2 regions of the Methylobacterium sp. J-092 genome follow, and region 2 is predicted to be linked to the other one. Evidence: predicted binding sites of a transcription regulator. Region 2 holds the regulator's gene; the other holds the start of a gene.

Region 1 (7,216 bases), on a different contig from region 2:
GTTGTCCGCGTGCTCGCCGGTGAAGGGGATGCGGTAATGCGTGCCGCCGTCGAGCCAACGCTCGTAGAAGCTCCGGGTCAGCCAGGTCCGCCAGCGCAGGTGGAGCGACGCGTCGACGAAGGTGTCGAACATGCCGACCACGACCCAGATCGTGGCGAGCGGGGCGAAGATCCAGACGAGCTGGTACCAGAACGCGTCGGCATTGTACTCCTGCAGCGCATTGAACAGGTCGCGGAACCAGAAGTTCAGGCGCAGCTGCAGCGCTACCTGGGCGAAGGTGATGAAGATCGACAGCGCCACCAGCCGCTGCCCGACCTTGCCCTCGGTGTTGCCGAAGAAGCGGAACGGGCCGATCTCCCGGGTCGGCGCCTCGCGGCTGGCGAAGTACGGATCGGCGATCAGGGTGATCGCGCGGATCGGCTTCAGGTAGGAGATCGCCAGGACCAGCCCGCCGAACACCACGGCGCCCGTGGCCGCGAAGTCCGGCGGGAGCAGGGCGGCGAGCGTCGGCGGCAGCGCTCCCATCGCGGCCAGCGTCTTGCCGCCGGCGAGCACGAGGTAGCCGATCCCGTAGACCGAGACGAAGACCTTCAGGTAGGCGGAGAGGTTGGCCGAGGCGAGCAGGATGCCGGCCATGGCGAAGCCCGCGAGCGAGACGTAGAGCGGCGGGGCGGGGACGCCGGGTGCCGCCAGCAGCGCGAGGGCGGCGAGCGCCGTGAGGACGGCCTGCAGGCCGAGCCCGCTTCGAAGTGCGGCCACGCGCGTCTCCCGGAAATCTTGACGATCGGCTCCGTTCGCGAAGCCCTTCCCGGCGGCAGTGACCGCGGGTCGTGGCGAGATCGTGGCACCGGCCAGGGCGCGACGCTCAACCGCGCGTGAGCCGGCCGCCTACCAGTTCCATTCCTCGAAGCCCGGCTCGCGACAGCGATAGCCGATCGGGCATTGCGGGTTGTCGCGGGTGGGCACGAGGCGAAGCTCGGCGATCTCGGACAGGTCGCAGAAGCTGCGGTCGCGCACGATGCGCTCGGGCTGCGCGCCGCCGACCGCGATCGTCACGTCGCCGCCGCGCTTGACCATCTCCATCGCGTCCGCGCAGGCGATGCGCGGTGTCGCCTGCCGCGTCTGCGCCGAGGCCGGCCCCGACGCGAGGGCGATCACAAGAGCCGTGGCGAAGCATCTCATCGCTGGGAATCGGGCGCCTCGTTGGCTCGCCCTGAAGGGAGCGGCGCGCGAGCATGGCAGTGAATTGGTGCACCCGCCATTGCACCGATGCAACGCCGGAAGTGTCGCGTCGAAGACCCACCTGCGATCCGTCGCCGCCGCAGCGCCGTATTCGCGCGTTTAGGGATTTCGCGCCGCGCAAGACTTGTTAAGATTTCGTCGCCCGCGGTGCGCAGTCTGCGAATCGCTGGATCTTCGAGGCGGCGTCCCGGCGGACCTTCGGCATCTCCATCGCTCCCGCGTCGCGACGGACGGGCGCACGGAAGATTTCGGCGTCGGATGCGTGCGGCCCACGAAGGGGAGGGCGGGATGACGATGGCGGCGGGGCTCGAGGCGTACCCGACGGAACAGAGCAGCGGAGCGGGCCGTCCCGTTTCGAAGCGCTGGGTCGCGCTGTTCGTCGCGCTCGCCGCCGGCTGGGGCACGCTTTTCGGGTATAGCGTGACGTTCCTCAGCGAAGATCTCCCGTTCAGGCCGGCCGCCGCCGCCCCGCCGGAGGTGCCCGCCTTCGGCTTCCCCCCCTTGCCGCAGACCATCGCCGTCGCGGCCGCCACGCCGGTGCCCGAAGTACAGGTGCCGCGCGTCGTCGAAGCGCCGGCTCCGGTCGTCGCGGCGGTCTCGGCACCGGCCGCTGCTTCGGTGCCCGCACCGCCGCCGCGGGTGGAGCGCGCCGAGTACGTCGGGACCTGGGGCCCGACCGAGGCCGCCTGCGGCAAGCGCTCGCGCCGACGCGGCTACATCCCCGCGACGATCACGCCCGAGCGCGCCAGTGCCGGGCGGACGATCTGCAGCTTCCACGACGGCCGACGCGTCGGGAACGCCTGGACCATGGCCGCGGACTGCGCCGAGCGCGGCCGGCGCTGGTCCTCCCAGGTCCGCCTCGTCGTCGACGGCGACCGCCTGACCTGGACGAGCGGCAAGGGCACCGCATCCTACGTCCGCTGCGGAAAGCGGGCGGGCTGACACGGCGCGTCGTCGATCGCTCCTGTCGTCCTTTTCGCAGAATCGCCGCTGCGGCTCTCGTCGACTTCCCCGTTGAAAGGCTTGAAGCGCGTCGCGTCAGAGCCTCCCGCTCAGGATGTCCGCGGGAGGCCGCGCGCGCGCGGCCAATGGTCGAGACAGATCTGCCGCAGGCTTCCCCGAAGCCGCCCGAGCCCCCTCGTCGTCCAAGCGTCCGCTCGCCGATCGTTTCACAGCGTCGGGAAGACGGCGCCGACCCGGGCCCAAGCGCAACGAAAAAAGGGGCCGCCTCGCGGCGACCCCCTTCCGACGTTGCAATGGTGGCTCGGACTTAGAAGTCCATCCCGCCGCCCATGCCGCCCATGCCGCCGCCGCCGCCCATGGGGGCGCCGCTGTCCTTCTTCGGAGAGTCGGCGATCATGGCTTCGGTGGTGACGAGCAGGCCGGCGACCGAGGCCGCGTCCTGCAGGGCGGTGCGCACGACCTTGGCCGGGTCGATGATGCCGGCCTGGATCATGTCGACGTACTCTTCCGTCTGGGCGTTGAAGCCGTAGGACTCGGAGCTGGTGTTGTCGGTGATCTTGCCGACGACGATGGAGCCCTCGACGCCCGAGTTCTGGGCGATCTGACGGATCGGGGCCTCGAGCGCCTTCAGCACGATCTTGATGCCGGCCTGGACGTCGGGGTTGTCGCTCGAGAGGGCGGCGACCGCCTTCTTGGCGCGGAGCAGGGCGGTGCCGCCGCCGGGGACGATGCCCTCTTCCACCGCAGCGCGGGTGGCGTTGAGCGCGTCGTCGACGCGGTCCTTCTTCTCCTTGACCTCGACCTCGGTCGCGCCGCCGACGCGGATGACCGCGACGCCGCCGGCGAGCTTGGCCAGGCGCTCCTGGAGCTTCTCACGGTCGTAGTCCGAGGTGGTCTCCTCGATCTGCGCCTTGATCTGCCCGACGCGCGCCTCGATGTCGGCCTTCTCGCCCGAACCGTCGATGATCGTCGTGGTCTCCTTCTCGATGCGGATCCGCTTGGCGCGGCCGAGCATCGGCAGGGTGACGTTCTCGAGCTTGATGCCGAGATCCTCGGCGATCATCTGGCCCTGCGTGAGGATCGCGATGTCCTCGAGCATCGCCTTGCGGCGATCGCCGAAGCCCGGCGCCTTCACGGCCGCGACCTTCAGGCCGCCGCGCAGCTTGTTGACCACGAGGGTGGCGAGCGCCTCGCCCTCGATGTCCTCGGCGATGATGACCAGCGGCTTGCCGGTCTGCACCACGGCCTCGAGCACCGGCAGCATCGCCTGGAGCGACGACAGCTTCTTCTCGTGGATGAGGATGTAGGGGTCCTCGAGCTCGGCGACCATCTTCTCCGCGTTCGTGATGAAGTACGGGGACAGGTAGCCGCGGTCGAACTGCATGCCCTCGACGACGTCGAGCTCGGTCTCGGCGGTCTTGGCTTCCTCGACGGTGATGACACCCTCGTTGCCGACCTTCTGCATCGCGTGGGCGATCATCTCGCCGATTTCCTTGTCGCCGTTCGACGAGATCGTGCCGACCTGGGCGACCTCCTCGGACGAGGCGACCTTCTTGGAGCGCGCGATGATGTCCTTGACCGCGGCGGCCGTGGCGAGGTCGATGCCGCGCTTCAGGTCCATCGGGTTCATGCCGGCGGCGACGTACTTGGCGCCTTCGCGGACAATCGCCTGGGCGAGCACGGTCGCGGTGGTGGTGCCGTCACCGGCGATGTCGTTGGTCTTCGAGGCCACTTCGCGCACCATCTGGGCGCCCATGTTCTCGAACTTGTCGGAGAGCTCGATCTCCTTGGCGACGGTGACGCCGTCCTTGGTGATGCGCGGCGCGCCGAAGCTCTTCTCGATCACGACGTTGCGGCCCTTGGGGCCGAGCGTCACCTTGACGGCATCCGCGAGGATGTCGACGCCGCGGAGCATCTTGTCGCGCGCGTCGGAGGAGAAACGAACGTCTTTCGCTGCCATGTGCAGGATTCCTTTTCGTTGGTGGAGAAGCCCCAAGACCCGGGCGGGCCTCGAAGGGCGGTTACGTCAGGTGTCCGAAGACCTCAGGCGACGACGCCCATGATGTCGGATTCCTTCATGATCAGGAGATCCTGACCGTCGATCTTGACCTCGGTGCCCGACCACTTGCCGAACAGGACGCGGTCGCCGGCCTTGACGTCGAGCGCGTTGATGCGGCCGGCCTCGTCGCGGGCGCCCGGGCCGACGGCGACGATCTCGCCTTCCTGCGGCTTCTCCTTGGCGGTGTCGGGGATGATGATGCCGCCCTTGGTCTTCTCTTCGCCTTCGATGCGGCGGACGACGACCCGGTCGTGCAGCGGACGGAACTTCATGAGCTGCCCTCTTGTTTGAATTCGCAAATCGGCGTTGATGCCGCGGAGACCCGCGTCCAACCCTGGCCGTTAGCACTCGTGGAAGATGAGTGCCAAGGCTGCGGGCGAGATAGCGGCGGCCCCTTGGCGAGTCAAGTCTGTCGCACCCCGCGGCGGCCGTCGCGCGCCGGGTTTCTCCCCCTCATCGCAAGCGCCGACGGAATTCCCTTTCATGCTCAGCCTGCACGGCCCCGAGGGCGCGCTCGCGCCGAGCGACACCGGCGGCCGCGCCGCCGTCCCGACCCAGACCGTGTGGATCGACCTCAACGATCCGACCCCCGAGGAGGCCCGGGCGGTGGAGGAGGCCACCGGCATCCGCGTGCCTTCGCGCAAGGCGCTGTCCGAGGTCGAGAGCTCCAGCCGCCTGCGCCGGCTGAAGAACGGCCTGTCGCTCTCGACGCCGATGGTGACCTTCGAGAGCACCGACTCGCTGCTCAAGCCGCTCGGCTTCGTCCTGACGCCGGACCACCTCGTCACCGTGCGCTTCCACGAGCTGCGCGCCTTCACCGAGGTGCGCAAGCGGATCGACGAGGGGGAGGTCGCCAAGACCGGGATCGAGGTCTTCCTGCTGCTGATGGAGGAGCTGGTCGACAGCCTCGCCGATGCGCTCGAGGACATGGGCGCCGAGCTCGACGGCCTCTCGACGCGGATCTTCGACTTCGACGTGCGCGCCCGACCGTCGAAATCCGACGAGAAGGCTCCGCCGCGCCGCCGCGACCTGGCGCTGAAGCGCATCCTGCGGGGCATCGCCCGCCGCGGGAAGGTGCTCGGCAAGATCCGGGCGAGCCTGCTCGGCCTCGAGCGCATCGTGCCCTTCGTCGCCGGAGCCTGCGAGCAGGTGCTGGCCCAGGAGGAGACCGATGCACGCTTCGAGACGATCCGCCGGGACATCGAATCCCTCGACGAGTTCGAGACCCGGCTCTCGGAGAACGTCCAGTTCCTCCTCGACGCGGCCTTGGGCCTGATCAACATCGAGCAGAACAACGTCTTCCGCGTCCTCACCGTCGTCTCGGTGGTCGGCGTGCCGCCAACGCTGATCGCGTCGATGTACGGGATGAACTTCAAGCACATGCCCGAGCTGGATTGGGCCTACGGCTACCCCTACGCGCTCAGCCTGATCCTCGCGAGCGCGATCATCCCGATCGTGGTGTTCCGGATCAAGGGTTGGTTCTGAGGCGGCGCATCAGAGGACATCGCGCCGCTCGATCGCGGCGAGAATCGTCCCGCGGACGCCGTCGAGGTTTTCGTCGATCTCGGCGTTGGCGATGCGCACGACCTCGAACCCGCATCGTCCGAGCCATTCGGTCCGAACGGCATCGGACGCGATCGCGGCCTGCGATCCATGCGTCGCACCCACGACCTCGACGACGCGCTTCGCCTCGATGCAGGCGAAATCGACGACGTAGCGATCGATCGGCCATTGCCGCCGGAACTTGCGCCCGTTCAGCTGCCGATTGCGGAGGACGCGCCAGAGCCGTGCCTCCGCACCGGTCTGCGTCGCCCGCAAATTCGTCGCACGCTGCGTCGGGTTCGGCATGCCATGACCTGACCTCACAAGCCGACGCGACCTCGCGGATGCGCGACGCACACCCTCTCCCGTTCGGGAGAGGGTTGGGGTGAGGGGACAGGTTCATCCGGAGAAGGCGCATCCCTCACCCTGTCCCTCTCCCGGACGGGAGAGGGGACCCGCGCGTCCCCCTATAGGAAGTGTAGATCGTCCTGCCCTTCTCCCCCTGGGAGAAGGGACCCGCGGTTCACCCCACGATCGCCGAGAAGTCTGCGACTTCTCGGGTTGCGGCGCGCAGCGCGTTGAGGAGGGCGAGGCGGTTCTCGCGAAGCGCAGCGTCGTCGGCGTTGACGGTGACGTGCTCGAAGAAGGCGTCCACCGGGGCGCGCAGGTGCGAGAGCGCCCGCATCGCGCCGGCAAAATCCTCCTTCGCGACCGCCGCCGAAGCCTCGACCCGCGCCGTCGCCAGTGCCTCGGCGAGCGCCCGCTCCTCGGGCTGGCCGGCGGCGGCGAGCGCGGCATCGGGCTCGGCATCGTAGGCGCGGCCGTCCTTCTTTTCCTCGATGCGCAGGATGTTCGAGGCGCGCTTCACGCCGGCGAGCAGGTTCCTGCCGTCCTCGGTGTCGAGGAAGGCGCCGAGCGCCTCGACCCGGCGGACCACCATCAGCAGGTCGTCCTGGCCGGGCAGCGCGAAGACCGCATCGATCAGGTCGTGGCGGGCGCCCTTGTCGCGCAGGTAGACTTTGAGGCGGTCGGCGAAGAAGGCCAGCAAGTCGGCGACGCGCTGGGCCGACGGGCTTCGGTCGGCCTCGCCGTCGGTCTCGACGATTGCGGAGAAATGGAAGCCGGCCGAGCCGAGATCGTCCTCGCGGATGCTTGCGGGCTCGGCGGAGGCGGCCGGCGCGCCACGGGTTTCCGCGATGGCGAACTGTCGGTTGGCGACGCTCGAAAGCGGCAGCCGCAGGGACCGCTCCAGCGTGGTCCGGATCACCCCCAAAGCCGCCCGCCGCAGCGCGTACGGGTCCTTGCTCCCGGTGGGCTTCTCGTCGATCGCCCAGAAGCCCACCAGCGTGTCGAGCTTGTCGGCGAGCGCCACCGCCACCGAGACCGGATCGGTCGGCACGCGGTCGCTCG
Region 2 (7,216 bases):
GGGCTGCCCGGGCGGCGCGATCGAAGAAAGCCCTGTCGGAGGACCGGATGACGGCCTAACTAGCCCGACGTGGAGAGGAGAGCCATCACATGACACGCACCCTGCCGTTGCTCGCAGCCCTCGTCGGCTTCGCATCCGGCGCCACCGGAGCGCTCGCGCAGACCCCGCCGGCCGCGGAGTCGGCCCCGGCCGCCGCACCCCAGACCTTCACCGGCGAGATCAAGAACAACAAGGGCGAGACGATCGGGACGCTGACGATCCGCGACGGCGCGAACGCGCTGGTGATGCGGATCGCGATCAAGGCCGGCGGCCTGCCGCCCGGCTGGCACGGCATCCACTTCCACGCGGTCGGCGACTGCTCCGACACCGACAAGTTCATGAACTCGAAGGCGCACGTGAACCACGACCAGAGCAAGCACGGCCTGCTCAACCCCGACGGCCCGGACGAGGGCGACCTGCCCAACGTCTACGCGGCAGCCGACGGCTCGGTGAACGCCGAGGTCTCCAGCGAGACGCCGCTGACGGGCGACGGCGGCCTCCAGGACGGCGACGGCTCGGCGCTGATCGTCCACACCAACGAGGACGACCACACCACGCAGCCGATCGGCGGCGCCGGCAACCGCATCGGCTGCGCGGTGATCAAGTGACCCGCACGACGATCCGCTGAGGGGCACGAGGCCCTCGGTCACAGACGGCCGACGCCCGGCGAGGGATGTCCCGGCCCGTGCCGACCGGCGGATCGGTCGGATCTGACGCGGCGGCGCGGTCCCCGGCCGCGCCGCCGAGCGCTTCCGGTCCGCTACCGCGGGACTGCCCGACCCACTTCGACGACGAGGACGACCGACGATGACCGAAGCCGCGTTCAAGCCGACCGTCTACCTGAAGGCGGGCTGCCCGTTCTGCTTCAAGGTCCGCCTGTTCCTGCTCGAAACCGGGCAGCTGGATCGGGCGGACCTGCGCGAGTTCGTCCCCGGCGACGCGGCGGAGACGTCGATCCGCAGCCGGCTCGCGCCGGCGGTCGAGACGGTGACCTCCCCGACGGCCGAGCTTGCGCCCGGCCGGTTCACGACCGAATCCGATGCCATCGTCGCCCATTTCGCGGAGCGCGCCGGCGTCGCGCCCGATGCCTTGCCGACCTACCAGGCCTATCTCGGCGGCGTCTTAAAGAACCTCCAGTCCCTCTACCGCGAGAACATGGAGCTCAAGAACCGGTCCCGGACGGCCTGACGGGCATTCCGCGCGACGGCAGGGCCGGGCTCAGGCCCGCGCCAGGCGCGGCTTGCCTCCGAGCGCCTCCTCCACCGTGCCGTCACCGTCGAGATAGCCGTGGACCTTCGGGTTCGGCATGATCAGCGAGGCGACGAAGGCGATCGCGAGCAGGATGGTGACGTACCAGAAGAAGCTCGATTCCATCCCCGCCTCCTTGAACCACAGCGCCACGTATTCGGCGGTGCCGCCGAAGGTGGCGTTGGCGAGGGCGTAGGACAGGCCGACGCCGAGCGCGCGGACCTTGGTCGGGAACAGCTCCGCCTTCACGATGCCGCTGATCCCCGTGTAGAAGCTCACCGCCAGCAGCCCCAGCGTGATCAGGCCGAAGGCGACGTAGGGGTCCTGCGTCGCGCCGATCGCGGTCATCAGCGGCACAACCATCAGCGTGCCGAGGCCGCTGTAGAGCAGCATGTTGGCCTTGCGCCCGATCCGGTCCGACAGCGCGCCGAACAGCGGCTGGACCATCATGTAGACCAGCAACACCGCGGTCATCGTGCGCGAGGCCGTGCCCTTGTCGAAATGCGCGGTGTTGACGAGATACTTCTGCATGTACGTGGTGAAGGTGTAGAACACCAGCGAGCCGCCGGCGGTGTAGGCCAGGACCACGCAGAACGCGCGCCAATGCTTGGCAAGCTCGGAGAAGGTGCCGGCGTTCTCCTTGTCGGAGCCCGCGGTCTCGGCGAGCGAGCGCCGCAGGTAGAGGGCGACGATGGCGGCCACCGCCCCGAGGAAGAACGGGATTCGCCAGCCGAAGCTGTGCAGCTGCGCCTCGGTGAGCGCAAACTGCAGCACGATCAGCACCAGCGAGGCCAGGAGCTGGCCGCCGATCAGCGTCACGTACTGGAACGAGGCGAAGAATCCGCGCTGACCCTTCAGCGCGACCTCGCTCATGTAGGTGGCGCTGGTGCCGTACTCGCCGCCGACCGAGAGGCCCTGGAGCATGCGCGCCAGCAGCAGCAGCACGGGGGCTGCGGCGCCCACGGTCTCGTAGGTGGGCAGCAGGCCGATGAACAGCGAGCCGATGCACATCATCAGGACCGAGATGACCATCGAGGTCCGGCGCCCGACGCGGTCGGCGATGCGCCCGAACAGCCAGCCGCCGATCGGCCGCATGAAGAAGCCCACGGCGAAGATGCCGGCGGTCTGGAGAAGCTGGCTGGTGGAATCGCCCTTCGGGAAGAACGACGACGCGAAGTAGATCGCGAAGAAGGCGTAGCAGTAGAAATCGTACCACTCGACCAAATTGCCGGAGGACGAGGCGACGATCGCCCGGATGCGGCGGCTGCGGTCGGCCGCCACGTCTTCGGCGGTTGGCGCGATCCCGATCGAGTCGGACATGCTGGCTCCCTGTCTCCGTCGTTCGGACGGTGCATTCTTGATACGGGCGACGTTACAGGCGGGGACCGGGACCGCCTAGGCCGCGTGGGCGCGCGAACGAGGATGCCCACCGCCCGTGTCACGTCGTCTCCGAGAGGCACGCGCCGACGGAACGCTTTTCGGGACTGTACCGTTTCGGGGCGGTGACTTCGTCGGTCGGCGACGGACGCGGCCTTTCAACAATAACGGGACGGGATCGAGCGCCATGAACAAGATCTTTCGCGGAACGGTGACGGCCGCCGTGCTGGTGCTGGGCACGGCCACGGCCTTCGGCCAGGGCGGCCCCGGCGGCGGTGCCGGCGGGCCGGGCGGCGCCGGCGGCGCCGGCGGACCGGCGGGCGGTGCTGGCGGCGGCGCCGGCGGTGGCATGCGCGGCGGTGCAGGCCCTGGCGGCGGTGCTGGCGGTGGTGCCGGCGGCGCGATGCGCGGGAACGACGCCGGCGGCCCGGCGGGCGGCGCGGCCGAGCGCGGCGGGCCGGGCGGCGGTGCCGACCGGGCCGGTCCGGTCGGTGCCGATCGCGGGGCGCCGGGCGGTGCGGAACGCGGCGGTGCGATGCGCGACGACGGCCCCGGCGGCAAGCCCGGCGCCCGCGACGAGCGCGGCGGCCCCGGGCGCAACGAGACCGGCGGCCCCCGCGGGGATCGCGACGGTCCGGCGGCGCGCGACGGACGCGGCGACCGTGATGGTCCCGGCGCCCGTGACGGCCGGGGCGATCGCGACGGCCCCGGTGCCCGCGGCGACCGCGACGGTCGTCCGGATCGCGGCGCCCGCGGTCCGCGCGGCGGCGGCGAGGCCCGCGGCGCCTATGGGCGTCTCGGCGGCGCCGAGCGCACCCGGTTCCGCCAGGACCTGTTCCGCAGCGGCGTGCCGCGCCTGGCGGCCGGCGCCTTCGCGCTCACCGTCGGCACGGCGATCGCCCGCAGCTATGAACTGCACCGCCTCCCGCCGGCGATCGTCGAGCTGGCACCGGAATACGAGGATTACAGCTACGTCCTCGTGGACGACGACATCGTCATCGTCGATCCGGACACCTACCAGATCGTGGACGTGATCCGCGGCTGAGGCGAAAACCCGCGCCGGCCTGCCCTCCCTCCTCTGCGGGGGAGGGTGGGCCTCGTGGCGGCAAGGGTCGGGAGAGGCGGGTGCGTCGTCCGGATACGGCGCTCCCCCTCTCCCGATGTGCTTCGCGGGCCGACATTCCGCGTCAACCGAGGGGCGCGGCGGCGCATTGGGCGAGCGGCCCCGGCCCTACGTCCCGCGGTCGAGCATCCGCGAGACGACCCGCGCCGTGTAGTCGACCATCGGCACGATGCGGGCGTAGTTCAGGCGCGTCGGGCCGATCACGCCGACGACGCCGACGATGGTCTGCGACCCGTCGCGGAACGGCGCCGCGATCAGCGACGAGCCGGAGAGCGAGAACAGCTTGTTCTCCGAGCCGATGAAGATCCGCACCCCGTCGCCGCCCTCGGCGCGGGCGAGCAGGTCGATCACGTCCTTCTGCGTCTCGAGGTCCGAGAACAGCAGCCGCATCCGCTCGAGGTCCTCGATCGCGCGAAGGTCGTCGAGCAGGTTGGCCTGCCCGCGCACGATGAGCTGGCGGGCCTCGCTCGGGCCGACGGACACGGCGAGACCTGCATCAACCAGGCGCTCGGTGATCGCGTCGAGCTCGCGCTTCATCGCCTGGCGGCCCGCCTCGATCTCGGCGCGCAGGCCGCCGAGGGTGCGGCCGTGCAGGCGGGCGTTGAGGTAGTTCGACGCCTCCTGCAGCGCGCTCGCCGGCAGGCCCGGCGGCAGGTCGAGCAGGCGGTTCTCGACCGAGCCGTCGTCGGAGACGAGCACCACCAGGGCGCGTGCCGGATCGAGCCGCACGAACTCGATGTGCTTGAGCTGCACGTTGGTCTTGGTCGTCAGCACCACGCCGGCTCCGCGCGAGATGCCCGAGAGCAGGCTCGACGCCTCGGCCAGCGCCGAATCGAAGGTGTGCCGCGAGGCCGCCGCCCGCATCTGCGCCTCGATCCGCTCCTGCTCCTCGCGGCCGACATCGCCGAGCTCGAGCATCGCGTCGACGAAGAAGCGCAGGCCCAGCTCGGTCGGCAGGCGCCCGGCGGAGGTGTGCGGCGCGAAGATCAGCCCGGACTGCTCCAGGTCGGACATCACGTTGCGGATCGAGGCCGGCGACAGGGTCATGGGCAGGATGCGCGCGAGGTTGCGCGATCCCATCGGCTCGCCGGTGGAGAGATAGCCCTCGACGATCTGCCGGAAGATCTCGCGGGCACGCTCGTTCAGCGCGGCGAGGGCCTGCGCCTGCGGCGGTTGGGAGAAGGGTCGGGAAAACTCGGTCACGCGCGGTTCCTGGCCGATGATTGTGTCCCGCTAAAGCCTGCGGATCAATCCATGAGCTTCTCATACGGCGCTCGGGCGCCTCGGGTTGCCGCGTGTGGCGGCGCAGCCTAAGCACCCCGCTCGAATTCGGGAATCAGGAGAACGCCGCATGCGGCCTTCGAAGCGCGCGGCCGACGAGTTGCGCAAGGTCACGCTCGAGCGCTCGGTCGCCCGCTACGCGGAGGGCTCCTGCCTCGTGACCTTCGGCGAGACCCGGGTCCTGTGCACCGCCTCGCTGGAGGAGCGCGGGCCGCACTGGCTGCGCGGCTCGGGCAAGGGCTGGATCACGGCGGAGTACGCCATGCTGCCGCGCGCCACGCACGAGCGCACCCGCCGCGAGGTCAATTCCGGCAAGCCCTCGGGCCGGACGCAGGAGATCCAGCGGCTGATCGGGCGATCTCTGCGCGCCGTCACCAACCTGCCGGCGATGGGCGAGAAGCAGATCACCGTCGACTGCGACGTGATCCAGGCCGACGGCGGCACCCGCACGGCATCGATCACCGGCGCCTGGGTCGCGCTGCACGAGTGCTTCGCCTGGATGCGCGCCCGCTCGATGATCTCGGTCGACCCCTTGCGCGACCACGTCGCCGCCATCTCCTGCGGCATCGTCAAGGGCGCCGCCGTGCTCGACCTCGACTACGCCGAGGATTCGGGCGCCGAGACCGACGCCAACTTCGTCATCACCGGCACCGGCGGCCTCGTCGAGGTCCAAGGCACCGCCGAGGGCAAGCCGTTCTCGGAGGACGAGCTGCTCGCGCTGCTCCGGCTCGCCAAGGGCGGCGTCGCCGACCTCGTCGCCCTCCAGAAGCAGGCGATCGCATGAGCCACCGCATCCTCTCGGGCCGGGTCGTGATCGCGACCCACAATGCCGGCAAGCTGGTGGAGATGCGCGAGCTGCTCGCGCCCTTCGGCGTCGAGGCGGTCTCGGCCGGCGAGCTCGGGCTCGCGGAACCCGACGAGACCGGCACGATGTTTTCCGAGAACGCCGCGATCAAGGCGGTCGCCGCCGCCAACGCCGCGGGCCTGCCGGCCTTCGCCGACGATTCGGGCCTGTGCGTCGATGCGCTCGATGGGGCGCCCGGGCTGTTCTCCGCCCGCTGGGCCGGCGCGTCCAAGGACTTTTCCGGCGCGATGGCGCGGATCTTCGCGGAGCTGGACCTGCGCGGGGCGAGGGACCGGCGGGCGCATTTCGTCTCGGCTCTGGTGCTGGCCTGGCCCGACGGCCATACCGAGCTGTTCGAGGGCCGCGTCTTCGGCGACCTCGTCGAGCCGCGCGGCACGGCCGGCTTCGGCTACGACCCGATGTTCCGGCCCGACGGCTTCGACCGCACCTTCGGCGAGATCGCGTCGGAGGAGAAGCACGGGGTCGACTGGCAGACCGGCGACGCCCTCTCGCACCGGGCCCGTGCCTTCGTGAAGCTCGCCGCCGCATGCCTGCGCCGGCCGGGCTGAACGGATCGGGCGATTGCCAAACGGCGCGCACGCGAGCACATCGCGTGCGATGACTGACCGTTCAGGCCCGGACCACCCGACCCGCGATGCGGGCTTCGGCGTCTACGTGCATTGGCCCTTCTGCGCCTCGAAGTGCCCGTATTGCGACTTCAACAGCCATGTCCGCCATGCGCCGGTGGACGAGGCGCGCTACCTCGCGGCCTTCCGCGCCGAGATCGCGCACGTGGCGGGGCGCACCCCCGGCCGCACCGTCTCGAGCATCTTCCTCGGCGGCGGCACGCCCTCGCTGATGCAGCCCGCGACGGTCGCCGGCATCCTCGATGCCATCGCCGCAGCCTGGGGCGTCGAGCCCGGCGCCGAGATCACGTTGGAGGCCAACCCGACCAGCGTCGAGGCCGGGCGCTTCCGGGGCTACCGCACGGCCGGGGTCAACCGCGTCTCCCTCGGCGTCCAGGCCTTCGACGACGCTTCGCTCAAGAGCCTCGGGCGGCTGCACAGCGCCGAGGAGGCCTTCGCCGCGATCCGGGTCGCGCAGGGCGCGTTCGACCGCAGCTCGTTCGACCTGATCTACGCGCGCCCGAACCAGACCGCCGCGGCGTGGCGGCGCGAGCTCACCGAGGCGATCGGCCGGGCGGCCGAGCACCTCTCGCTCTACCAGCTCACCATCGAGCCCGGCACGCCGTTCTACGGGCTCGCCGCCGCCGGCCGGCTGGTGCCGCCCGACGACGAGACCGC

The links. Region 2 encodes HrcA, which represses chaperone genes, less so after heat shock. Its sites were predicted from a motif close to GTTAGCACTCNCNNNNNGNGAGTGCTAAC; they were not measured.
Region 1: the regulator HrcA is predicted to act here: its motif matches at 4,605-4,633, upstream of groES (co-chaperone GroES).

The regions. Positions count from the first base shown of each region.
Region 1 is NZ_JAKSXU010000129.1:8,293-15,508, forward strand. It holds gene MKK60_RS15820 (ABC transporter ATP-binding protein/permease) at 1-759, opposite strand, end outside; gene MKK60_RS15825 (hypothetical protein) at 889-1,182, opposite strand; gene MKK60_RS15830 (peptidase inhibitor family I36 protein) at 1,501-2,184, shown strand; gene groL (chaperonin GroEL) at 2,513-4,165, opposite strand; gene groES (co-chaperone GroES) at 4,249-4,536, opposite strand; gene MKK60_RS15845 (magnesium transporter CorA family protein) at 4,748-5,749, shown strand; gene MKK60_RS15850 (endonuclease domain-containing protein) at 5,759-6,112, opposite strand; gene glyS (glycine--tRNA ligase subunit beta) at 6,330-7,216, opposite strand, start outside.
Region 2 is NZ_JAKSXU010000095.1:70,813-78,028, reverse strand. It holds gene MKK60_RS10845 (superoxide dismutase family protein) at 90-647, shown strand; gene MKK60_RS10840 (glutathione S-transferase N-terminal domain-containing protein) at 847-1,227, shown strand; gene MKK60_RS10835 (MFS family transporter) at 1,258-2,607, opposite strand; gene MKK60_RS10830 (DUF1236 domain-containing protein) at 2,852-3,709, shown strand; gene hrcA (heat-inducible transcriptional repressor HrcA) at 3,896-4,990, opposite strand; gene rph (ribonuclease PH) at 5,139-5,852, shown strand; gene rdgB (RdgB/HAM1 family non-canonical purine NTP pyrophosphatase) at 5,849-6,481, shown strand; gene hemW (radical SAM family heme chaperone HemW) at 6,531-7,216, shown strand, end outside.